Regions from separate parts of the Sinorhizobium sp. NFACC03 genome, predicted to be linked through region 1. Evidence: riboswitches for the same ligand, from Rfam matches in the RefSeq annotation. Region 1 holds a riboswitch; each other region holds the start of a gene.

Evidence for each region. Region 1 has a riboswitch for cobalamin ahead of BLU35_RS02395 (aromatic ring-hydroxylating oxygenase subunit alpha). Riboswitches for the same ligand answer to the same signal wherever they lie in the genome.
Region 2: linked by a shared signal. The riboswitch ahead of bluB (5,6-dimethylbenzimidazole synthase) and the one ahead of BLU35_RS02395 (aromatic ring-hydroxylating oxygenase subunit alpha) in region 1 are both predicted to bind cobalamin.
Region 3: linked by a shared signal. The riboswitch ahead of cobU (bifunctional adenosylcobinamide kinase/adenosylcobinamide-phosphate guanylyltransferase) and the one ahead of BLU35_RS02395 (aromatic ring-hydroxylating oxygenase subunit alpha) in region 1 are both predicted to bind cobalamin.
Region 4: linked by a shared signal. The riboswitch ahead of nrdH (glutaredoxin-like protein NrdH) and the one ahead of BLU35_RS02395 (aromatic ring-hydroxylating oxygenase subunit alpha) in region 1 are both predicted to bind cobalamin.

What each region holds. Positions count from the first base shown of each region.
Region 1 covers NZ_FMXF01000001.1:494,495-500,187, forward strand. Annotated here, with positions in the region: gene BLU35_RS02380 (FAD-binding oxidoreductase) at 1-1,060, opposite strand, end outside; gene BLU35_RS02385 (L-threonylcarbamoyladenylate synthase) at 1,205-2,179, opposite strand; gene BLU35_RS02390 (DUF6656 family protein) at 2,259-2,858, opposite strand; cobalamin riboswitch at 3,172-3,380, shown strand; gene BLU35_RS02395 (aromatic ring-hydroxylating oxygenase subunit alpha) at 3,485-4,729, shown strand; gene BLU35_RS02400 (FAD-binding oxidoreductase) at 4,731-5,693, shown strand, end outside.
Region 2 covers NZ_FMXF01000005.1:122,203-127,895, reverse strand. Annotated here, with positions in the region: gene BLU35_RS10320 (helix-turn-helix transcriptional regulator) at 75-812, shown strand; gene BLU35_RS10315 (acyl-homoserine-lactone synthase) at 955-1,596, shown strand; gene BLU35_RS10310 (DUF2865 domain-containing protein) at 1,724-2,830, shown strand; gene bluB (5,6-dimethylbenzimidazole synthase) at 2,948-3,643, opposite strand; cobalamin riboswitch at 3,690-3,901, opposite strand; gene BLU35_RS10300 (SDR family oxidoreductase) at 4,043-4,855, opposite strand; partial or broken gene BLU35_RS10295 (phytanoyl-CoA dioxygenase family protein) at 4,891-5,693, opposite strand, start outside.
Region 3 covers NZ_FMXF01000020.1:36,552-42,244, reverse strand. Annotated here, with positions in the region: gene BLU35_RS22795 (class I SAM-dependent methyltransferase) at 1-261, shown strand, start outside; gene BLU35_RS22790 (adenylate/guanylate cyclase domain-containing protein) at 302-2,533, opposite strand; cobalamin riboswitch at 2,777-2,999, shown strand; gene cobU (bifunctional adenosylcobinamide kinase/adenosylcobinamide-phosphate guanylyltransferase) at 3,363-3,887, shown strand; gene cobW (cobalamin biosynthesis protein CobW) at 3,891-4,955, shown strand; gene cobN (cobaltochelatase subunit CobN) at 5,057-5,693, shown strand, end outside.
Region 4 covers NZ_FMXF01000027.1:39,709-45,401, reverse strand. Annotated here, with positions in the region: gene BLU35_RS26725 (ABC transporter permease) at 1-18, shown strand, start outside; gene BLU35_RS26720 (ABC transporter permease) at 20-847, shown strand; gene BLU35_RS26715 (aspartate/glutamate racemase family protein) at 848-1,585, shown strand; gene BLU35_RS26710 (LysR substrate-binding domain-containing protein) at 1,543-2,487, opposite strand; gene BLU35_RS26705 (hypothetical protein) at 2,449-2,928, shown strand; cobalamin riboswitch at 3,215-3,439, shown strand; gene nrdH (glutaredoxin-like protein NrdH) at 3,734-3,955, shown strand; gene nrdI (class Ib ribonucleoside-diphosphate reductase assembly flavoprotein NrdI) at 3,968-4,384, shown strand; gene nrdE (class 1b ribonucleoside-diphosphate reductase subunit alpha) at 4,354-5,693, shown strand, end outside.

The DNA of each region.
Region 1 (5,693 bases):
AGACGTCGTGCTTGATCGAGCCGCCCTCGGGTTTCTGCGCCGGCGACATGCTTTCGCGCATATGCCACAGCGCCTTGCCTTGCGTCTCGTTGGCGGCGATCACGGCGTTTTCGACGAGACCGGCGGCAAAGCCCTGTTCCAGGAGGTCGTTGACTATGCGCTCGGCGCTTTCGGCCGAATCCGAGGTCGAGATGTCGATCAGCGCGTACCAAGGATGGACGGTGTCCATCGGGTCGCGAACGCCGGGAATATGTTTCGTCGTGAATTCGACGCCGAGGCGCGGCATCAGCTCGAAGCCGGTCAGCGCCGGCCCGCAAAGGCTGGCGGCCTTTTCGAAGAGAGCGAGCGCATGCTCCACACTGCCGACACCGGCGAAGGCTACCTGATGTCCAAGCGGTTTCGGGAATAGCTTGAGCACCGCGCCGGTGATGACGCCGAGCGTGCCCTCGGCGCCGATGAAGAGGTCGCGCAGGTCGTAGCCGGTATTGTCCTTCTTCAGCCGGCGCAGCCCGTCCCAAATTTCGCCGGTTGGCAACACGACCTCGAGGCCGAGGCAGAGCTGGCGCATGTTGCCATAGGCGAGCACCGCCGTGCCGCCGGCATTGGTGGAGACATTGCCGCCGATACGCGCGGAGCCTTCCGATCCGAGCGACAGCGGGAACAGGCGATTGTGATCGTCCGCCGCCTTCTGGATGTCGGCGAGAATGCATCCGGCGTCCGCGACGATCACGTTGCCGACCGGATCCACGTCGCGAATCCGGTTCAGCCGTTCGAGCGAAAGCACGATGTCCGCTTTGCCTTCCCGCGGGATCTGTCCGGCCACGTGGCCGGTGTTGCCGCCCTGCGGTACGATCGCGGTGCGGGTCGCGCTGGCGAGTTTCATGATGCGAGAGACTTCGTCGACCGAACCGGGGCGAAGCACCATCGGCGTCGTGCCGCGAAAGAGCCCGCGGGATTCGACGAGATAGCGCGCCTTGTCCGCTTCGGCGGTGAGCGCATTGGCGCTGCCGACGATCTCGACGAAGGAGGCGATGAGTTCAGGAGAGGGAAGGGTCGTCATGAGTCTGCCTTCGCACTGCGCTTGAGCGCGCTATCGGATCGGTCGAACTGAAGACACGATCCTCGGTTCCTATCGGCTGCGATCATAACCGCAATCGCGGCCGTCCGGTGAGGGCGGGGTGCGGAGGAGAAGCCGCACGCGATCTCACCCTCGCGGCGCCGCCGCACGCTGCAGCCGGTCGATGATCGCTTCTCCCAATCCTTCCGACGGGATCGGCCCGAAGGCGATCGTCGCAGCGCCGCTGGCGTCGGCCCGCTTCATGTAGTCGAAGAGATTGGCTGCCGCTTCGTGAAGATTTCCGGTCGGGCTGAGATCGAGAACGATGGCCGCCTGTTCCTCGCCGGCGATCCGGCCGCCGCCGTAGCGGATCAAGGCCTCGCCCGCACGCACATCGGCAACATCGAGCCTGACGGCCGCGCCGGGCGCGTAGTGGGAGGCCAGCATGCCCGGCGCCTCGATCGTTGCTCCCGCCGTTTCCGGTCGGATCACCGGACGATCGAGCAGGCGCTCGATTTCTGCGGCATCGAGGCCGCCGGGGCGGAGCAGCCGGATCTCGTCGCCATCGACCTTGATGATCGTGGACTCCAAGCCGATTTCGGCCGGGCCTGCGTCGAGGATCAGTTTCAGCTTTTCGCCGAGATCCGCATCGACATGGACCGCACTGGTCGGGCTGATCTTGCCCGAGGTGTTGGCGCTGGGCGCTGCGAGCGGCCGCCCGAAGCGGGCGATCACCCGGCGCGAAAAGCCGTCGGGCATGCGGATGCCAAGCGTGTCGAGGCCGGCCGAGGCCAGCGCATGCACGCTGCTATCGGGCCGCTGCGGCAAGATCAGCGTCAGGGGTCCGGGCCAGAAGGTTTCCGCCAGGCGTCGGGAAATCGGGTCGAAGCGCACATGGGCCTCGGCCATCGCCATGTCGGAGACATGCGAGATCAGCGGATTGAAGCGCGGCCGGCCCTTCATCTCGTAGATGCGGCTGATCGCATCGGGATTGGTGGCGTCGGCGGCAAGGCCATAGACGGTTTCGGTGGGAATCGCGACCGGTTCGCCTTCGGCAAGAACGGCGCAGGCGCGTTCGATCGCGCGGTCCGGTTCCCTGCCTGTGTCGATGATCTCTGCCATGCCGTTTCCTTTCCGACGCTTCCTTAACGGACGTGCCGGGAAAACAGAACGATTTTTTTGGGGGCGTTCGGTTGCTGCCTCAGAGACTGCGGATAATGCGGCGCAGCGCGGAGTCCCGGGCACCCAGCATCAGCACGTTCTTGAGAGCAACCTTGGGGTCGTCCGTGCGGAAGAGGAGCCCGTTGTCGCGGACGTTGCGGTTGATGACCATCTGTCCGTCTTCGGCGTTCGGCTCGATCGCGACCGCGAAATACATGCGGGAATAGCCGCTCTGGATACGGTCGAAGAAATGTGTCTCATCACCAAGGTCGCTGAAGAAATTGGCGAAGTAGAACGACCAGGTGATGTCCTTGGAAGGCGTGACCGCCGTCCGCGCCGCCGTCACATGGCAATAGCCGAGATGCGGCTTGCCGACGAGCGTGCGGTGAAAAATCAGCTTGGGAAACTGGATCGAGGCATGAAAGCCGTTGATCCGCTTGTGCGTCGTGTCACCGGCGGTCGCGAGCTTCTTGCCGGTCCTGTCCGCGACTTCTTCGTAGCTCAGATACCGTCGCTCGCTCGGCAGCCATTGCCGGCGGTTGATCCTGCCGGTGCGCAGAAACTCGGTATGAACGGCCGTCTTCGGCATGACCGCCGGCGGCTTCTCGGCCGCAGCGTCGTAATATCTGAACTTTGCCATGATCGTCAGTGTGCCATCTGCCTGCCGGACATCTTCGTCCGCCGGCAAGCCTAGTGGCTTATGGTTAATGAAGGATTTCCTTTCGTTCGCGGAAGATGCCCCTGCACATTCATGGGAATGTCGCAAACGGGCGAAGCCTTCCTGTGTCTGCGTCATGTCAGTCACAAAAGACGGCATCTGCCCAATTTTTGATCTATCTATATGTTTATAAAGTGAAAAATTCTCGCATCCGTTTCCAAAAGGCGGTTTCGATCGTGTCGTCATTCTGGAATTGAATGTCGCTATCCGGCGCCTGCCGAGGCGCCTTCCGCGCTTACATATCCTTACTCAAGGTGTCGTCTTCCAAAGGGGAAGGCGGATAATTGGGAAGCCGGTCAAATCCCGGCGCTGCCCCCGCAACGGTGGTGGAGCGAAAGCCTCGGCAAAAGGCCACTGGACGGTTTTCCGTCCGGGAAGGCGCCGGGCTGGTCCTTCGAAGGACGGCTCCTGAGCCCGGAAACCAGCCTTGACAGACATAACCGTAACGGGTTGCGGCGGGCAGCCGGATCGGAGCCTAAAACGCATGGGCGTGCGCCCATGCGGGTTCCTGTCCTGCCTCTCCGAAACATGGCGCATGAGGACAGGACATGGATACCAAGACCGATATGCTTCGCAAGCTGAAGGGCCGGCGTGACGGCTACAGCCTCGATCGGGCCTTCTACATCGACCCCGACTATTACCGGCAGGACCTGGAAAACATCTGGTATCGGGATTGGCTGTTCATCGGCCACGATTGCGAAATCCCGCGGGCCGGCAACTATTTCACCGTCCAGGTCGGCGACTATCCGGTCGTCATCACCCGCGATCGCCAGGGCACGATCCGCGCGCTCCACAACTCCTGCCGCCACCGCGGCTCCCGCGTCTGCACGCAGCACAAGGGCTCTTCGGCAAAGCTCGTCTGTCCCTATCATCAATGGACCTACGAGCTCGACGGCTCGCTGCTCTTCGCACGCCAGATGGGTGAAGACTTCGACAAGGCAGCCCACAGCCTGAAGCAGATCCATTGCGAAACGGTCGGCGGCTACATCTTCATCAACCTGTCGGAGACGCCGGCGGATTTCGCCGCCTTCCGCGAGCTGGCATTCCCCTACCTCGCGCCGCACCGGCTGGGAGAGACCAAGGTCGCCTTCGAAAGCACCATCATCGAAAAGGGCAACTGGAAGCTCGTCTGGGAGAACAACCGCGAGTGCTACCACTGCGCCGCCAATCACCCCGAACTCTGCCGGACCTATCCGGAAGCGCCGACCGCGACCGGGGTGCAGGGCGCCAAGGACGATCCGGTGATTGCCGCCCATTGGGCGAAGTGCGAGGCCGAGGGCCTGCCGAGCGAGTTCCGGATGTCGCCGACCGGCCAGTTCCGCGCCGCGCGCATGCCGCTGGTCGATAATGCCGAAAGCTACACCATGTCGGGTGCGCCCGCCGTAAAAAGGGCGCTGTCGGCCGATGTCAGGCAGAAGCAGATCGGCACGCTCCTGATGTTCCACTACCCGACGACCTGGAACCACGTGCTTTCGGATCACGCCATCACCTTCCGCGTGTTGCCGCTCGGGCCGGAACTCACGCAGGTGACAACGAAGTGGCTGGTCCACAAGGACGCGGTCGAAGGTGTCGACTACACGCTCGAGGATCTGACTCATGTCTGGACCGAGACCAACGACCAGGATCGCCAGATCGTCGAGGAAAATGCCTTCGGCATCCGCTCGCCGGCCTATGAGCCCGGTCCGTATTCGCCGGAGCACGAGGGCGGCGTGATGCAGTTCGTCGAATGGTACTGCAAGTTCATGGAGCAGCGCCTGCAGGGCGATGCGGCTCCGCTCTCAAAGGTCGCCTGATATGCAGATGGCGTCCTCCTTCCATCATTTCGACGAACTGCATGTCTGGATCGATCGGCAGCAGATGCTCGAATGCACATCGGCCGTCGTCGAGACCGCCGATGTCATGACCTTCACCTTCCGTGCGGAGAAGCCCGCCTGGTTTCGTTATCTGCCCGGGCAGTTCGTCACCCTCGAATTGCCGGTCGCCGACGATCCGGTCATGCGCACCTACACCCTGTCGTCGACACCGTCTCGCCCGCTTTCGATCGCCGTGACGGTCAAGGCGCAGGCCGACAGCATCGGCACCCGCTGGATGTTCGATCACCTGAAGCCGGGCATGAAGCTCCGGGCTTTTGGCCCGCTCGGCGATTTCAGCTTCGTCCGTCATCCCGGCGAAAAGTACCTGTTTATCTCCGCCGGCTCCGGCATCACCCCGATGATGTCGATGACACGCTGGATGGCCGACTGCGTGCCGGAGACCGATGTCACCTTCATCTCCTGCGCGCGCCGGCCGGACGACCTTCTGTTTCGCTCGGAGCTCGAGGTTCTGGCGACACAGATGTCCGGACTGAACCTCGGCTTCATCGTCGAAGGGCACGAGGCGCGTCACGGCTGGCACGGCCTGCGCGGCCGCATCGACGGTGCCAAGCTACCGTTGCTCGCTCCCGACTTCCAGGAGCGCACGGTGTTCTGCTGCGGTCCGGAACCGTTCATGCGCGGTGTGCGCGAGATGCTGAAGGCAGCCGGCTTCGACATGGCCCGCTATCACGAGGAGAGCTTCCAGCCGGCGGCAGCACCTGCCGCGGAAGAGATCGCCGTGCGCGCCGGTGCCGGCGATGATGGTGAGGTTCAGGCGGCCAAGGTCGCCTTCACCATGAGCGGCAAGGAGGTCGAGGCGAAACCCGGCCAAACGATCCTGCAGACGGCACGCGCCAACGGTGTGAGGATCGGCGCTGCCTGCGAGGGCGGTATCTGCGGCACC
Region 2 (5,693 bases), on a different contig from region 1:
CGGGTAAGTTTGCGCTGGACAAAAGGTGAACCTCTAACCATGCTGTGGCTTCGGACGAGATTCGGTGTTGTGGCATGACTGAGCAGCAGGCTGTCCTCGACATGCTGGAAATCCTGGAAGGCGGGGGCTGTGTCGAGCCCGCTCATTTCTTTACGCTGATGCGCCGCACGTTCCGCATTGCCCATCTCCTGTACCTCGAAGCCGAGCCCTATGCGGACGAGCTCAAGATCTGCCGCCTGCATCACACCTTCGGCGCCTATGCCGCCGAGATCTACCGTTCGCGCGGCCTTCACCGAATCGATCCGATCCTGAAGCTCGCGCTTGGCGGCGTGCGCCCGGTGGAATGGACGATGGCGCGACATCGGTTCCCGGAATGCGAGCCTTTGTTTCAGGCCGCGCAGGAAATCGGCATTTCCACCGAGGGCGTTGCCTTGCCGCTGCCATCACCCGCAGGTCGGACGGCGCTGCTGGCAATCAACGTCAACATGCCGGCCGACGAATGGACGGCCTATCGGCGCCAACATCTGCGCGATTTCCAGCTCGCCGCGAATCTCTTCCATGCGGCCATGCTGGAACACGGCGCAATGGCCGGCGGCCTTTCGGCGCGTGACATGCGCCTCACCGGTCGCGAAACCGAGGTTTTGACCTGGGCCGCCGCCGGCAAGAGCTATTGGGAAATCGCCACTATCCTCGGCATTTCCGAACGCACCGTGCGCTTCTTCATGACCAATGCGAGGCGCAAGCTGAATGTCGTCTCCAACACGCAGGCCGTCGCCCAAGCCGTCCGCCATGCACTGATCCCCACCGTTTGACGCAGCTCGCGCCAAGGCCCTCCCAAAACCCCTCGAAATCTAGTGGGAAATATCGCTGATTTAAACTGTCACTACCGACAGTTACGCGACCGCCGCCAGCCTGACAGCATCCGCCCATCCCAAGACAAGGATGGAGAAAAAGATGATCAGGATCCTGAACGGAAAGACCCGAGCACAGCACCCGCAGGCCGTCGACGACATGTTCCGGCTGCGCAAGCGCGTCTTCCACGACTTCCTGAAGTGGGACGTTCAGACGGACGGCGCATGGGAAATCGACAACTACGACACGGCGAACCCGCTCTACGTGCTATCCTACGCTCCCGACGGCCGGCTGCGTGGCTCGCTGAGGCTGCTGCCGACGCTCGGCCCCAACATGCTGGACGATACCTTCCCGATCCTGCTCGGCGACAATCCGGAAATCCGCAGCGCCTCGGTGTGGGAATCGAGCCGCTTCTGCATCGAGCCCGAGATTTCGCAGGACCGCGCCTCCAATCAGGTGACGATCGCCGCCGCCGAGTTGATGTGCGGTGTCGGCGAACTCGGTCTCGCCTCCGGCATCAGCCACATCGTCACGGTCACCGACGTGTTCCTGGAGCGCATGTTCCGCCGCATGGGATGCCCGGGCGAGCGCATTGCCGAACCCCATCGCATCGGCTCGGTCTTCGCCGTTGCCGTCGCCTGGGAAGTGACTAACGACCTGCTTCAGCGCATGAAGGCCATTGCCGCCATCGAAGGCACCGTTCTCGAACGCCCGATGTCGCTCGAAACCGCCCGCGCCGCTTGAATGCCATCGCCGGCCGGAGCCGTTAACGCAAACCGCCGCTTGTCGTTGCACGATCACCGACAAGCTCTATGATGGAGGTGAAACAGGAATTGCCGCTGGCAGCCGCCCATATCAGAAGGCCGGCATCATGCGGCATCAGGAAGAGACTTCGCCCGTGTTCCCGCGCTTGAAACACGTCGCTGTGGTGCTTGTGCCGCTGGCCCTGGTCGGTGCCGATCCTTCGCTGGCATCGACCGTGTGCGACCGGCTGAATACCCGGCTTGCGCAACTGCCCGACATGGTCGCCACCACTGCGGATGCCCGGGACTATGCCAGCGCCATCTCACGACAGAATATCGAGCTGCGCCGGGCGAAGAACGACCGCCGCCGCGCGGGCTGCGGTGGCGGCAGCGTCGTCACCTACGATGGCGGCGACCCCGACAGCTGCGGGGAGCTCGACAGCCTCATCGCCGAGATGGAAGACAATCTGCGCATGCTGAAGTCGGAGCGCGAGCAGATCTTCGCCGGCGGCAGCGAAGACAGCCGCCGCCGCATCCTTGCCGCGCTTGAAATCAACGGCTGCTACAGCGACAGCGAGGAGTTCGCCAGCGTCGAGCCCGAAGAGCCCGAAACGCACCGCAACATCATTGCCGACCTGCCACCTGAGGACGCCTACGGGCCGATGCTCGGGCATAACGAAGACAGTTATGCGCCGCAGGATGGCTATTACCGCGGAACGTTGCGGACCATGTGCGTGCGCACCTGCGACGGCGCCTTCTTCCCGATCTCCTCGGATGCGACGCCGGCCGACTTCCCGCGTGACGAACAGGCCTGCCGGGCGCGCTGCCCTGGCGCCGAAACGGAACTCTACTTCCACGATATCAACACGGAAGAGAGCGAACAGATGGTCTCGGCCGTGACCGGGCTACCCTATACCGAAATGCCCAATGCGTTTGCCTATCGCACCCGCGGCATCAGCAAGCCTGGCATGTGCGGCTGCCAGATACCGCAGACTGCCGCAACCTCGCCGAAGACGACCGGCACCAAGATCGGCGACGATCAGTCGTCCATCGTCGTGATCGAAACCAAGAAACCGGCGGACACCACGACCGCCAAGGCGCCGGCCGAGGAGCGGCCCTACGACCCGTCCAAGAGCAAGGTGCGCGTCGTCGGCCCGACCTTCCTGCCGCAGGAAGAAACCTCGATCGACCTGAAGCACCCGAAGGGACCGGCCTATCAACCGGTCCAGAACTGATCCTGGCGCCGCCTTAAAGCGCGTCGCGATCTTTTAGATTCGCTCATTGCACTTTAAGTTTTTGATACTTCGCACGTCGTTATCGCAAAACCGCTGCGCACTTTTGCGAGACGGGTTTTAGGAACTCTCGCCGCAGTTCCCCCAGCCTTCCTCAAACACCAGCTCTTCCAGCGGCAGGCGTTGCCGCCATCCCTTCACCGCCAGTTCGGGCTGCTGGTAAAGGCGATCGACATAACCGAGGCAGAGCCAGGCGACGATCTCGATATGATCGGGAATGCCGAGGATCGCCTTGATCTCGGCCTCGTGAAAGATGCTGACCCAGCCGACGCCAACTCCTTCGGCGCGGGCCGCAAGCCACAGGTTTTGCACGGCGCAAACCGTCGAATAGACATCCATCTGCGGATTGTGCGTGCGGCCGAGAACGACGGCGCCGCCGCGCGTGCGGTCACAGGTGACGCAAATGCTGAGCGGTGCCTTGCGAATGCCTTCGAGTTTCAGCGAGCGGTATTTGGTCTGCTGCTCTACCTCGAACATCAGCGCCGCCTCATCATTGGCGCGACGAAACGCCTGCCAGACGCGCTCGCGCGTTTCTGCCCCCCGCACCAGTACGAAATTCCAGGGCTGCATGAAGCCAACCGACGGTGCACTGTGCGCCGCCGTAAGCAGGCGTTTCACCAGATCGTCGGGAAGAGGTTCTGCCAAGAATTCGTCGCGCACGTCGCGGCGTGTTTCGATAGCGCGGTAGACAGCCTCCCGCTCATCCAGCGAGAAGGCACCGGCAGCCGCAAGGCCGCCCTTCGGTTCAGTCAGCATCGTTCGATCCCCAACAATGCGAAAACCTCCCGCCGTCCGCGCGGGGTTCGGTCTATCTCGCCAGGCCGGTCTTCTGACTTCGGTTCAACCGGTCGCCTCACCTTCCCAGATCGATTTAAGATCCAGTGGCAAAACCTTGAATCAATTCAAGGCACTTGTAGAGGCGACTGTCCCCGTCACAGCGTTGGGCACGTTCCGGAATGACACCGGATTCCCGATTCTCCCGCTTGCGCGGGCACCTGACGGCGTCATAAGGGCACAGCCACTAGCGAAAGACAAGCGCCCGTCAGAGCGGGATGAGGAAAAGTGCACGCAGTTTTCCGCCCGCATTCCGCTCTAACTTCTAAGGACCGATCACGTTTATGATTTTGGATCGATCCGACCCAAAATCATCGTGATCTAGAGCGGCGCCACCGGATGGGGCGAACCGTCATAGCCGCCCCAGACCGATTGGTCGAAGCAGATCACCGATCCGGTCATCAGCCCGGATTCCGCCGAAGACAGGTAGGCGCAGGCTCGCGCCACCTCGGCCGGATCGACGAGCCTGCCGAAGGGTTGGCTGGCGGCCGCCTTTTCGAGCCAATCCGCGGCAGCGCCGTGAAATTCGCGCTGGATGCGGTCCTCGCCTTCGGAAGCCATCCAGCCGATATTCAGGCCGTTGACGCGGATGCGGTTGCGCAGAAGCGCATAGGCAGTGTTCTTGGTCAGCGTCTCCAGAGCGCCTTTCGACGAGCAATAGGCCGCAATGAAGGGCTGCCCGGCCATTGCCGACATCGAGCCGATATTGACGATGGTGCCTTCCGTTCGCTCGCGCCGCATCACCTTCACCGTCTCCTGCATCAGGAAGAACGGCGCCCGCACATTGATGGCGAACATCCGGTCGAAGAGTTCCGGTGTCGTGTCCAGGATCGTGCCGCGATCGGTGATGGCGGCGGCATTGACCAGCGCATCGACCCGACCGAATTCCGCATCGCAGGCGGCAACGACCTTGCGCGCGTCGTCCACCTTTTCAAGATCGGCCTCGACATAGACCACTTTCGCGGCGCTGGCCTTGCCGATTTGCTCGGCCTTCGCCCGCCCCTTGGCGGCATTGCGCCCACAAATGACGATGCCCGCCGCACCGCGTTCGGCGAATAGGCCGGCGATCGTTGCGCCCAGCCCTTGCGTGCCGCCGGTGACGATGGCGACCTTGCCTTGCATCTGTCCGTTCATCGAGTTCCTCCCTCGCAAATGATGATGTGAAACAGCTACGGCTCCCGAGCGAAATGCGCCGGGAGCCTGTCAATTGTGAGACTGACCCAACTCAGCTTGCGCTTCGCCTGCGCGTCGAGTGAGGCCCGAAAATCCTGCTCGCTTGCTCCCGCGGCAAGCGCCTCGCGCATCAACTGCGCCTGGGTCTTTGGCGCCAGCCCGCCAAGCGGCGGATCGCGGTCGAGATTGGTTGGGAAGGAATAGCCCTCGGCGCAGGACGCGATGGCATTGGCCGCTTCTGCATTGGTCAGTTTGCCCCCGCCAAGCAAAACCTTCAACGCCGGATAGAGCGTCGCGCTCATCGTCAGTCGATCGACCGTTTCCATTGTCCGGCCAAAGGCCGAGGACACCTGCAGCAGGTTCGCCACGCGGCGGATGTCGGTGGAGCGGTTGTTGCCGGCCGCGTGGAAGAGCGCCGGATTGAAGAAGACGACATCGCCCTTTTCGAGCGGGAGCTGGACATGGTGCTCGTCGAAATAGGCTCGGAACTCGGGCCGATTGAGCGCCAGATAACCCGGCACATAGGTCTGGCTATAGGGCAGGAACAGGGTCGGCCCGCTTTCAAGCGGCATGTCGCAGTGGGCGACCGCGCCCTGCAGCGTCAGCACCGGCGAGAGCTTGTGGACATGCGCTGGATAGCGCTCGATCACCGCGGCGGTCTGGAAGCCGAGATGGTAGTCCCGGTGCGCCGATTGTGCCGCGCCGCCCGGATTGACGCGGTTCACCTGCGCCGTCATCTGGTAATTCGGCCCAAGCCAGGCTTCGCTGACAAGCGCAATGATGGCATTGCCGTAGTAGG
Region 3 (5,693 bases), on a different contig from region 1:
GATCCGGACGACCGGGCGGCCTATATCGAACGCCTGACGGCGACCGTCGTTCCGGGCGGACACGCCGTTATCGCCACCTTCGCGCCCGATGGTCCGGAGCGCTGCAGCGGTCTGCCCGTGGCGCGTTACGACCCGGCGGCGCTGGCCGAAGTGATCGGACCGTCCTTCCGGCTTGTCGAGCATATCATGCACCAGCACACGACGCCGTGGAACTCGACGCAGGCCTTTCAATTCAGCGTGCTGGAGCGGGTGACGCACTAGGGCCGCAACCGGTTTGGCGCCTGCGTCGCTTCTGCCGTGGCTAGCGCACCTGCGAGAAGGTGAAGGCTCTGTCGCCGTGGTACCAGATGAACTCGTTTTCCCGGGCGCTCAGTCCTCCGGGATTCCGCGAGACCATCCCACAAAGGTTCGTCGTTTTCAGCCACAGGAAACAAACCTCGTCCTTCTCGAACCGGACCTCGACGTTGCTCATCCTGCCGGCGCCGAGCGAAGCCCAGTCTCCCGTCAAGGTGGCGATGCCCTCGGGCGAAACGACAGCTTCATGTTCCTCGCCCGAATCCAGCATGCGTCCACGCAACCGGTGCCCGAAGAACAACGAACGGAGCTCATCGGCTGGCAGCCTGTCGCGAATGCTGACGTCGGTGTTCATCAGGGTCTCAGGCACGCCCGCCAGGCGCAGTCCCTGATAGAGCTTCTCGCTGGCATGCGGCTGCGCCAGGTCCAGCGGCGGGCGCTCTGAAATGCAGACGGGCGTTCCGCCACGGCTGATGCGAAGCGCGTCGTAGCGGGCGACTGCCGCCTCAGCCTCCGCGCGGTGACCGAGATGTCCGGCGGCAGAGGCAAGGAGAAGGAAAGGACCGTCATCCTGGGGGTTGAGCGCGATGCTGCTTCTCGCCGCCGCTGCTGCTACTTCGAAATCCTCCAGGCTGAACTGCGTCAGGCCGAGGACGTACAGGAAGAAGGACGGGGAGTGCGGATCGAGGCGGATCGCCGTGCGGATATAGGGCAGGGCCTCCGCCGGCCGACCGGCGGATGTCAGCACGAAGGCCGTCAATGCGTAGCTCCAGGAGTCGCCGGGTTCCAGCGCGATCGCTTCCTTGAGGTCTGCGAGCGCGTCGGCATGCCGCCAGTCCACTTCGGCAAGGAGGGCCGCTGCCTGATAGGCGAGTGCCGTCTTATGTTTCTGCGCCATCCGCAGAAACTGCCGCGCCTTGGCTCGCGCCTCGAAGCGCGTGATGCCCAGCTGATAGTGCCAGCGCCACAGATAAATGCGCGCATAGACCATGGCTGCGGCGGCATAGGCACGTCCATAGGCGGGATCGAGCGCAATCGCCTGGTCGAAATAGGGCAGTGCCTTTGCGAAGTCTTCGGGCGTGGTGCGCCGGTGGTGCTCCCAGCCGCGCAGGAACGCATCGAAGGCCGCCGGCACGGTCGTTTCCTTGCGCCCGAAGGCCATCTGCTGGTCAGGATCCAGCCGCAACGCAAGCGCTTCGGCAATGCCGCGCATCACTTCGTCCTGCAGCGCAAAGGCGTCGGTGAGCGATCCGTCGAACTTTCCGGCCCAGACGTGACCGCCATCCAGGGAATCTATGAGCTGCGCATTGATGCGAAGTTGCTCTCCGGCACGCTGGACGCTGCCTTCAAGCACATATCTCACACCGAGTTCTTCCGACACCTGCCTGGCTGTCACCGATCTCCCCTTGTAGGTGAACGTCGAGTTGCGCGCGATGACGAACAGGCCGGAGATCTGGGCCAGTTCGGTGACGAGGCCGTCGGTCATGCCATTGGCGAAAAACTCCTGCTTGGGGTCATCGCTGACATTGGCAAACGGAAGCACGGCGATCGAGGGCTTGTCTGCCTGGCTGAAGTCCACAGCCTGAGCCGGACGGATGTCGGCAGGCGGCTGCCACGGGCGCCACCAGGCGGCGCCGGCGGCGGCTGTGAATGCCAGGGCAGATGCCGCTGCCAGGGCGACCCAGCGTCTTCCACGGTGCGCCCTGGCCTTCGGCTTGCCGGCGTGGGCTTCGTCCAGCCAGAGACGGTAGGTCCGAACCGGTTTTTCGACGTGTTTCAGGCGCTGCTCGCCGAGAAAGACGAAACCGACATCGAGGTGCTTCTCGACCTGGTCGTAGGCGGTGCCGGAGATGACGATGCCGCCCGGTTCGGCCAGGCTCTGCAGGCGCTCGGCGATGATGACACCATCGCCGTGGATGTCGTCGCCCTCGACGATCACGTCGCCAAGATTGATGCCGATGCGGAATTGCAGCCGCCCCGCGTCCACGCCGCGACTATCAGATTTGGCGCGCTGCACCTCGACCGCACATCGGACTGCCTCGACGACGCTGTGGAACTCGACCAGCAGGCCGTCGCCCATGGTCTTGATCAGCCGGCCGCGATGCGTCTCGATGCTTTGTTCGAATAGTTCGTGCAGGTCGGCCTGAAAGCGGGCGCAGGTACCCTCCTCGTCGGCCTGGGTAAGCAGCCCATAGCCGCAAACGTCGGCAATCATCACGGCGGCGAGCCTGCGTTCCATGTGCCTACCGGATAAACGAAGCCCCTCGGGTCGGTTGCGGGATGGTTCAGCGACCTTTGCGCGTCCATAGGACGCGCGGCGCTGCAGTTTAACGCAACATCTGTAATTGCTAAAATATGTTCGTTCGCGATCTGCCATTCGCCTAATGTCCGGTGCGGCTTCGCGCTCGACAAATCGTCGCGCGACGCAAGTCGGCCGGGGAGGTGTCGCAAGCGTCGATTGACTTTGCGGCGCCCGCTTCCTAATCATCGGATGTTGGATGGTTCCCCCTTGTCGTGGCGATCGGGGGGAATAATTGGGAATGTGACGGATGGACCCAAATCGGGCATCCTTATCGCAGCCGACCCCGCGACTGTAGAACGGTCAGGGTTCGCCATCGGGCTCAAATTCAGAGCTGCCAGCCGGTTGCATGGGGCAATCGAGGCAGGTCGGGATCGAGCCGGAAAAGCCACTGGCGTGGCATCGTGATCAGCCGGGTTGGACGCCTCTTCTTCTACGAATCGTCCGCCTTTCACGAAGCCGCCCACAGCGCCCATGCGTCGGAGACGACGCGCAAAGGTTCGCTGTGGCACCGGAAAGCGCCGGGAAGGTGAGGCGGGCCGCTCGGGTCCTGACATCGGAACCTCGTCCATTCTGAGCGAGGCGATGTGGGGCCTCGTGACGCCGTGAGCCAGGAGACCTGCCACCCGACATGGGCATTCCGCCCGAGGAGACGTGTCGTCTCCAACGCCATCACGGAGGTTGTTTTGGCTCTCAGATACTTTCCCGAACGCGCCGCCGGCGCGTCGAACGGCTGTTGCCATCTGCCGCTGACCTTGGCGCGGTCGCGATGAGCAATCCCAGCGCCGGACCCGTTCTGGTCCTCGGCGGCGCCCGTTCCGGCAAGTCCAGCTTTTCCGAGAAGCTCGTCGAAGCGTCCGGCCTTACCAAACATTATGTCGCCACCGGCCGCGCCTGGGACGACGAAATGCGCGCGCGCATCGACCATCACAAGATGCGCCGCGGCGAAGGCTGGACGACGCACGAGGAGCCGGTCGATCTCGTCGGCATTCTGCGGCGCATCGACGACCCCACCCATGTCGTTTTGATCGACTGCCTGACGCTGTGGGTCACCAATCTGATGCTTGAGGAGCGCGACATCGAGGCGGAGTTCGCCTCGCTTGTTGCCTACCTGCCGCAGGCGCAGGCGCGCTTCGTGTTCGTTTCCAACGAAGTCGGCCTCGGCATTGTGCCCGAGAACCGCATGGCCCGCGAGTTTCGCGACCATGCCGGCCGGCTTCACCAGATCGTTGCGGAGAAATCCGCTGAAGTTTACTTTGTCGCGGCCGGTTTGCCGCTGAAAATGAAGGGTTGAATAATGACCACTGCGAGAACCAGCCACGGCAAGATCCCGGCGACTGTCATCACCGGCTTCCTCGGCGCCGGCAAGACGACGATGATCCGCAATCTGTTGCAGAACGCCGACGGCAAGCGCATCGCGCTGATCATCAACGAGTTCGGCGATCTCGGCGTCGACGGCGACGTCTTGAAGGGCTGCGGTGCGGAGGCCTGCACCGAGGACGACATCATCGAACTTACCAATGGCTGCATCTGCTGCACCGTGGCCGATGATTTCATCCCGACCATGACCAAGCTGCTCGAGCGCGAAAACCGCCCGGACCATATCATCATCGAGACCTCGGGCCTGGCTTTGCCGCAGCCGCTGATCGCCGCCTTCAACTGGCCGGATATCCGCAGTGAAGTCACCGTCGATGGCGTCGTCACCGTGGTCGACAGCGCTGCCGTTGCCGCCGGCCGCTTTGCCGATGACCATGACAAGGTCGATGCGCTGCGCGTCGAGGACGACAATCTCGACCATGAAAGCCCGATCGAGGAACTGTTCGAGGATCAGTTGACCGCTGCCGACCTGATCGTGCTCAACAAGACCGATCTGATCGACGCGTCCGGCCTCAAGGCGGTACGCGACGAGGTTTCCTCGCGCACCAGCCGCAAGCCGACCATGATCGAGGCGAAGAACGGCGAGGTGGCCGCCGCCATCCTGCTTGGCCTCGGCGTCGGCACCGAAAGCGATATCGCCAACCGCAAGTCGCATCACGAGATGGAGCATGAGGCGGGCGAGGAGCACGACCATGACGAGTTCGACAGCTTTGTCGTCGAGCTCGGCGCCATCGCCGATCCGGCCGCCTTCATCGATCGCCTCAAGGGCGTGATATCCGAGCACGACGTGCTGCGTCTCAAGGGTTTTGCCGATGTGCCTGGCAAGCCGATGCGCCTGCTGATCCAGGCGGTCGGTGCCCGCATCGACCAGTATTACGATCGCGCCTGGGCGGCCGGCGAAAAGCGCGGCACGCGTCTCGTCGTCATCGGCCTGCACGACATGGACGAGGCGGCGGTTCGCGCTGCGATTGCTGCGCTCGTCTGATCGTTCATTGAATGAAATGATCTAACGCATTGAAATAACGCAATTCCGGACGGAAGCCGCTTCACGCGTTTCCGTTCGGAATTGCCCGAACGGACAAGACCATGCATCTGCTTCTCGCCCAGAAAGGAACGATCGCCGACGGCAACGAGGCGATCGACCTTGGGCAAACGCCGGCCGACATCCTGTTCCTGTCTGCCGCCGACACCGAGCTCTCCTCGATCGCCGCCGCCCACGGCCGGCGTGACGGTGGCCTGAGCCTGCGCATTGCGAGCCTGATGAACCTGATGCATCCGATGTCGGTCGACACCTATGTCGAGCGCACGGCGCGTCATGCGAGGCTGATCGTCGTCCGGCCGCTCGGTGGCGCCAGCTATTTCCGCTATCTGCTCGAAGCCTTGCATGCGGCCGCCGTCACCCACCGTTTCCAGATCGCGGTGCTGCCGGGCGACGACAAGCCGGACCCGGGCCTTGAACCGTTTTCTACGGTTGAGGCCGATGACCGCCAGCGGCTCTGGGCCTATTTCAACGAGGGCGGCGCCGACAATGCCGGCCTGTTCCTCGACTATGCCGAGGCGCTGGTTTCAGGCGCCGAGAAACCGCAGCCGGCCAAGCCTTTGCTGAAAGCCGGCATCTGGTGGCCGGGGCGGGGCGTGATCGGGGTTTCGGATTGGTTGAGTGTTGTGGGGGCTGGAGCCCCCGCATGCGCAAATCCCACCATCGCCATCTGCTTCTACCGCG
Region 4 (5,693 bases), on a different contig from region 1:
ATCCGCAAGGAGCTTTGACATGAACCACGAGAGACGCGGCAAGGAATTCTACCTGCTCGCAATCTTCTTCACGCTGTTCGTGCTGTTTCTCTACGGCCCGCTGTCGGCCGTGCTGATCCTCTCCTTTCAGGGACCGGACGGCGGCCTGACCTTTCCGCTGAACGGCCTATCGCTGCACTGGTTCTACAACCTGTTCGAACGGCAGGCGGTCGGCAACTTCGGCGCCTCATTCCGGCGCTCCTTTACGCTCGGCCTGATGGTAATGGCGGTCAACGTCGTGGTCGCCCTGCTTGCAGGCCTTGCCTTCCGCCGACGCTTCCGCGGCGCAACCGCGCTTTTCTATCTCACCGTCGCAAGTCTCGTCGTGCCGTCGATCATCATCTCGCTCGGCATCGGCGTCGTCTTCCAGCAGTTCGGCCTGAAGCCCGCCTGGTATTCCTCCGGCTTCGGCGCGCATCTCACCTGGACACTGCCTTTCGGCGTGCTCATCATGTTTGCGGTCTTCAACCGGTTCTCACCGGCCTACGAAGAAGCGGCGCGCGATCTAGGGGCGACGTCCTGGCAGACCTTCCAGCACGTTCTCCTGCCGATGATCGCGCCAAGCCTGATCGGCGTAGGCCTCTTCGGCTTCACGCTCTCCTACGACGAATTCGCCCGCACGCTGATGACTTCGGGCAGCTACAACACTCTGCCACTCGAGATCTACGGCATGACTACGAATGTGACGACGCCGGTGCTCTATGCGCTCGGCACGGTCACCACCCTCTTCTCCTTCACCATCATCCTCGTCGCGCTCGCAGTCATTCTGACACTTGCGAGGCCACCAGGCAAAGCTGAGCTAGGCTAGATGCGCATCCTGATCATCAATCCCAACACCACCGCGTCGATGACGGCCAAAGCAGCCGCGGCCGCTCGGACTGTCGTCAACCCTGCCACGGAAATTCTCGCGCGCACCTCCAGATCGGGACCGGCCTCGATCGAGGGGCATTATGACGGCGCCGTCGCCCTGCCGGGCCTGCTCGCCGAAATCCGCGACGGCGAGGCCGCAGGCGCCGATGCCGCGGTCATCGCCTGCTTCGACGACACCGGCTTGGAGGCAGCCCGTGCGCTCGCCCGCATACCGGTGGTGGGGCTCTGCGAATCCGCCGTCGCGACCGCTGCCATGCTGGCGCAACGTTTCACCGTCGTCACCACGCTCGAACGGTCACGGGTGCTGATCGAGAATCTCGTCCGGCATTACGGCATGGGCGACCGGGCAAGGGTCCGCGCCGCCAACATCCCGGTGCTCGAACTGGAGGACAAGGCATCAGACGCGCTCGCCAAACTCCGGCGCGAGATCGAGCTGGCGCTCAATCAGGATGGCGCAGAAGCGATCGTGCTCGGCTGCGCCGGCATGGCCGATCTCGCCCGGGCGCTCCAAGCGGACTATGACGTCCCTGTCATCGACGGCGTTTCGGCCGCGGTCAAGCAGGCGGAAGCACTCGTGTCACAGGGACTTATGACGAGCAAGCGCGGGGCCTATGCGTCGCCGCTCAGCAAGCCCTATTCAGGTTTCACGAGCGCGCTCGCTCCGACCCCGGCTTGAGGTGATGCCGACCTGGAATCGCCCACGACGGTCGCCAGCAGCGCATTCGATGCGTCGGCCTCGGCAATGATCCACTCGCGAAAGGCCTGGATCTTCTTTTGCCGCCGGTGGCTCTGCGGGTAGACCAGCCAATAGGCCCGGCCGTCCTGCACCACATGGTCAAACGGCCGGATGAGTTTGCCGTTTCTGAGTTCCTCCAGCAGGAAGGTCGAGACGGCGATGGCAATGCCGTGATCCGCAAGTGTCGTGGCGACGTCCATCGCCTGAACGTCGAAGATCAGTTCGGTGCCGTTGCTCGCCGGTGGTTCCACGCCGGTTTCGATCATCCATCGCCGCCACCAGCTGGCGTTGCCGAAACGCCGCACGCGTAGAACGTCGGACGGTTCCTTGAGCTGGTGCTTTTCCAGGAAGGACGGTGTGCAGACCGGCATGTAATCGATAGGGAAGAGCGGAAACACGTCGTTGCCGGGCCAGTCGCCGTTGCCGCTGCGCACCACGAGGTCGATCGCATCACGCTTGAAGTCGATCAGTTCGGTCGACATGTGCACCCGGATGCTGATGTTCGGATGGGCCGTCTGAAACGAGGCGAGCCGCTGGCCGAGCCAGCTCGAGACGACGGTCGGTAGCACGGAAATGTGCAGGTGGTGCTCGGTCTTGTCGGCGATCTCGGAAAACGCAGCCCCGAGAAGATCGATCGCCTCGGTCACCTTCGGCGCCAGCTGCCGCCCGGCCGCCGTCAGCCGCACCTCACGCGGAAGACGAACGAAGAGCGGCGTGCCGATGCGCTCCTCCAAGATCCGGATCTGGTAGCTGACCGCCGCCTGCGTCATGCCGAGCTCGTCGGCGGCGCGGGTGAAGCTCAGATGTCTGGCGGCCGCTTCGAAGGCGCGCACGGCACTCATGGGAGGAATCTTGCTCATGGCCCTGAGATAAGCATTCTTTATGCCAGCATGCGAGAAATCGCTTTGCGCGAAGCAGCAAAAATCCTCACTTTTTTCGCGAACACAACAGCAAAAACAAAGAGGATAGCAATGCTTAGCGCAGTGCGATCAACGATCCTTCATGCCCTGAACTGGGCCGGCAACGCACTCAACCCGACCATCGACATCGATACGTTCAGCGAATTCCAGCTGAAGGATATCGGATTGACGCGGGATCACGAGACCGTCCGGGCGCACATCGGCGATATTGCCGATCCGTGGCATTGGCCGACGGACGGCAATCCGCGCAAGTCACCGCCCTCGCCGGAGCGGGATTGCGGCGACGCGCCGCAAATGGCAAGGGCTTCGCCTCGAGCCCAGCCCGGAGAAAACAAAGACGTAAGCATGTCGCTCTGCGATTGACTGAGCGCAGAGGCAAGAGACAGCGCAGTTGTCGTGATCTGCCACCTGCCAGCACGTGGACCGAATTCGGGAGAGATCCGGCGTGGCGTTTCTAAAAGCGACGTGCCGGAGCCTCTTCGCAAGTGATCGGCAACGGAGCGAGCGCCGGGCTCGAAGCCGAGCTCTCCACCCACAAGTTTCGCCGCATCCCGCCGTTTACTCCTTGTTATCCACACGGCGAAAGAAATCACCTTCTCTCCCCGGCTTCAGGCACCTCGTACCTATTGACGCAGATTTGCGATGAACTACTATATCTAGTGTTCGAGGTTCTCTCGATTCGCAGGGATTGAGAGCTAAGACGGGAATACGGTGCGTCGGCGAGTTTTCGCCAGGCTATGCCGTAGCTGCCCCCGCAACTGTAGACGGCGAGCGACTGTCCGGAATTGGACCACTGAGGCATGAGGCCTCGGGAAGGTCGGGATGGAAGCTGAGACCCGTGAGCCAGGAGACCTGCCTCGAGCAAAACGTCCACGGGCGGGGTGTCCGGAGGAGTTGAGTTGCGTGCGGCAGGATGAGCCTGCCTGATCGTCTCGACATCTCCCCGGCAGCCTGTCGAAAGCTTCGGGGTGAAGTCATGTCCGCGTCATTGAAATTCTATCGCTCGCCAATCAAGAGGCGCGGTTTCCCGCGCAGCTGACGAAGAGGCATGCCCGGGCGTCCAGATCCGAGCGAGCCACAGCCATGACAGCCCTGCATTTCGCCGGATCGCGGTTGCGTGTCCGTGCGCCTTCTCATGCTCTCATCCAGCCGACCAAACGAGGAAGAAATGAACGTTACCGTCTACAGCAAGCCCGCCTGCGTCCAATGCACCGCGACCTATCGGGCGCTCGATCGCCAGGGCGTCAACTACGAGGTCATTGATATCTCCATCGACCAAGACGCGCTCGAAACGGTCAAGGGCCTCGGCTACATGCAGCTTCCCGTCGTCGTCGCCGGCCCCGAACACTGGGCGGGTTTTCGCCCCGACAAGATCAGCGCGCTCTCCTAGAGGAGACAGGCGGTGGGCCTGATCGTCTATTTTTCCAGCCGCTCGGAAAACACCCATCGCTTCGTCGAAAAGCTCGGCCTTCGCGCAGCGCGCATACCGCTCCAGGAAAGTAAGGCTTCACTTACGGTTTCCGAGCCCTTCGTGTTGGTCGTGCCCACCTATTGCGGCGACGACGGCCGGGGTGCCGTACCGAAACAGGTCATCCGCTTCCTCAACGATGCGGGCAACCGCTCTCACATCCGCGGTGTCATTGCTGCGGGCAACAGCAATTTCGGCGCGACCTATGGGATCGCCGGCGACGTCATCGCGGCCAAGTGCCAGGTGCCCTACCTTTACCGGTTCGAGCTTCTCGGGACCGAGGAGGACGTCGCCAATGTCAGAAACGGGATGGAACGATTTTGGACGTCTCAACACTCGAACGCCCCCTGAAGGCGACGGAAGCGGCGCTGGACTATCATGCGCTGAACGCGATGCTGAACCTCTATGATGAAGAGGGGCGCATCCAACTCGACAAGGACCGGCTGGCGGCGAAGCAGTACTTCCTCCAGCACGTCAACCAGAACACCGTCTTCTTCCATAACCTCAGGGAGAAGCTCGATTATCTGGTGACCGAAGGCTACTATGAACAGCAGGTGCTGGATCAGTATTCCTTCAACTTCGTGCGAGATCTCTACGACCACGCTTATGGGAAGAAGTTCCGCTTCCCGACCTTCCTCGGCGCGTTCAAATACTACACCTCCTATACGCTGAAGACCTTTGACGGAACGCGCTACCTGGAGCGCTACGAGGATCGCGTCTGCATGGTGGCGATGACGCTTGCGCGCGGCAACGAGGGACTTGCCCGCGATCTCGTCGACGAGATCATTTCCGGCCGTTTCCAGCCGGCGACGCCGACCTTCCTCAATGCCGGCAAAAAGCAACGCGGCGAGCTCGTCTCCTGCTTCTTGCTTAGGGTCGAGGACAATATGGAAAGCATCGGCCGCGCGATTAATTCCGCATTGCAGCTCTCCAAGCGCGGCGGCGGCGTGGCGCTGTCGCTCACCAACATTAGAGAGATGGGGGCACCGATCAAGCAGATCGAAAACCAGTCCTCCGGCATCATCCCGGTGATGAAGCTCTTGGAAGACAGCTTCTCCTATGCCAACCAGCTTGGCGCCCGCCAGGGAGCAGGTGCTGTCTATCTCCACGCCCATCACCCCGACATCATGCGTTTTCTCGATACCAAGCGGGAAAATGCCGACGAGAAGATCCGCATCAAGACGCTTTCGCTCGGCGTCGTCATCCCGGACATCACCTTCGAGCTCGCCCGCAACAACGAGGACATGTACCTGTTCTCGCCCTATGACGTTGAGCGTGTCTACGGCGTGCCGTTGACCGAGATTTCGGTCAGCGAGAAGTATCGCGAGATGGTCGAGGACGCGCGCATCCGCAAGCAGAAGATCAAGGCGCGCGATTTTTTCCAGATTATCGCCGAAATCCAGTTCGAGAGCGGCTATCCCTACATCATGTTCGAGGACACGGTGAACCGGGCGAACCCGATTGCCGGCCGTATCACCATGAGCAACCTCTGTTCGGAAATCCTGCAGGTGAGCGAGGCGAGCGAATTCAACGACGACCTCTCCTACGCAAAGATGGGCAAGGATATCTCCTGCAACCTAGGCTCGCTGAATATTGCCGCGGCGATGGACAGTCCGGATTTCGGCCAGACGATCGAGACCTCGATCCGCGCGCTCACCGC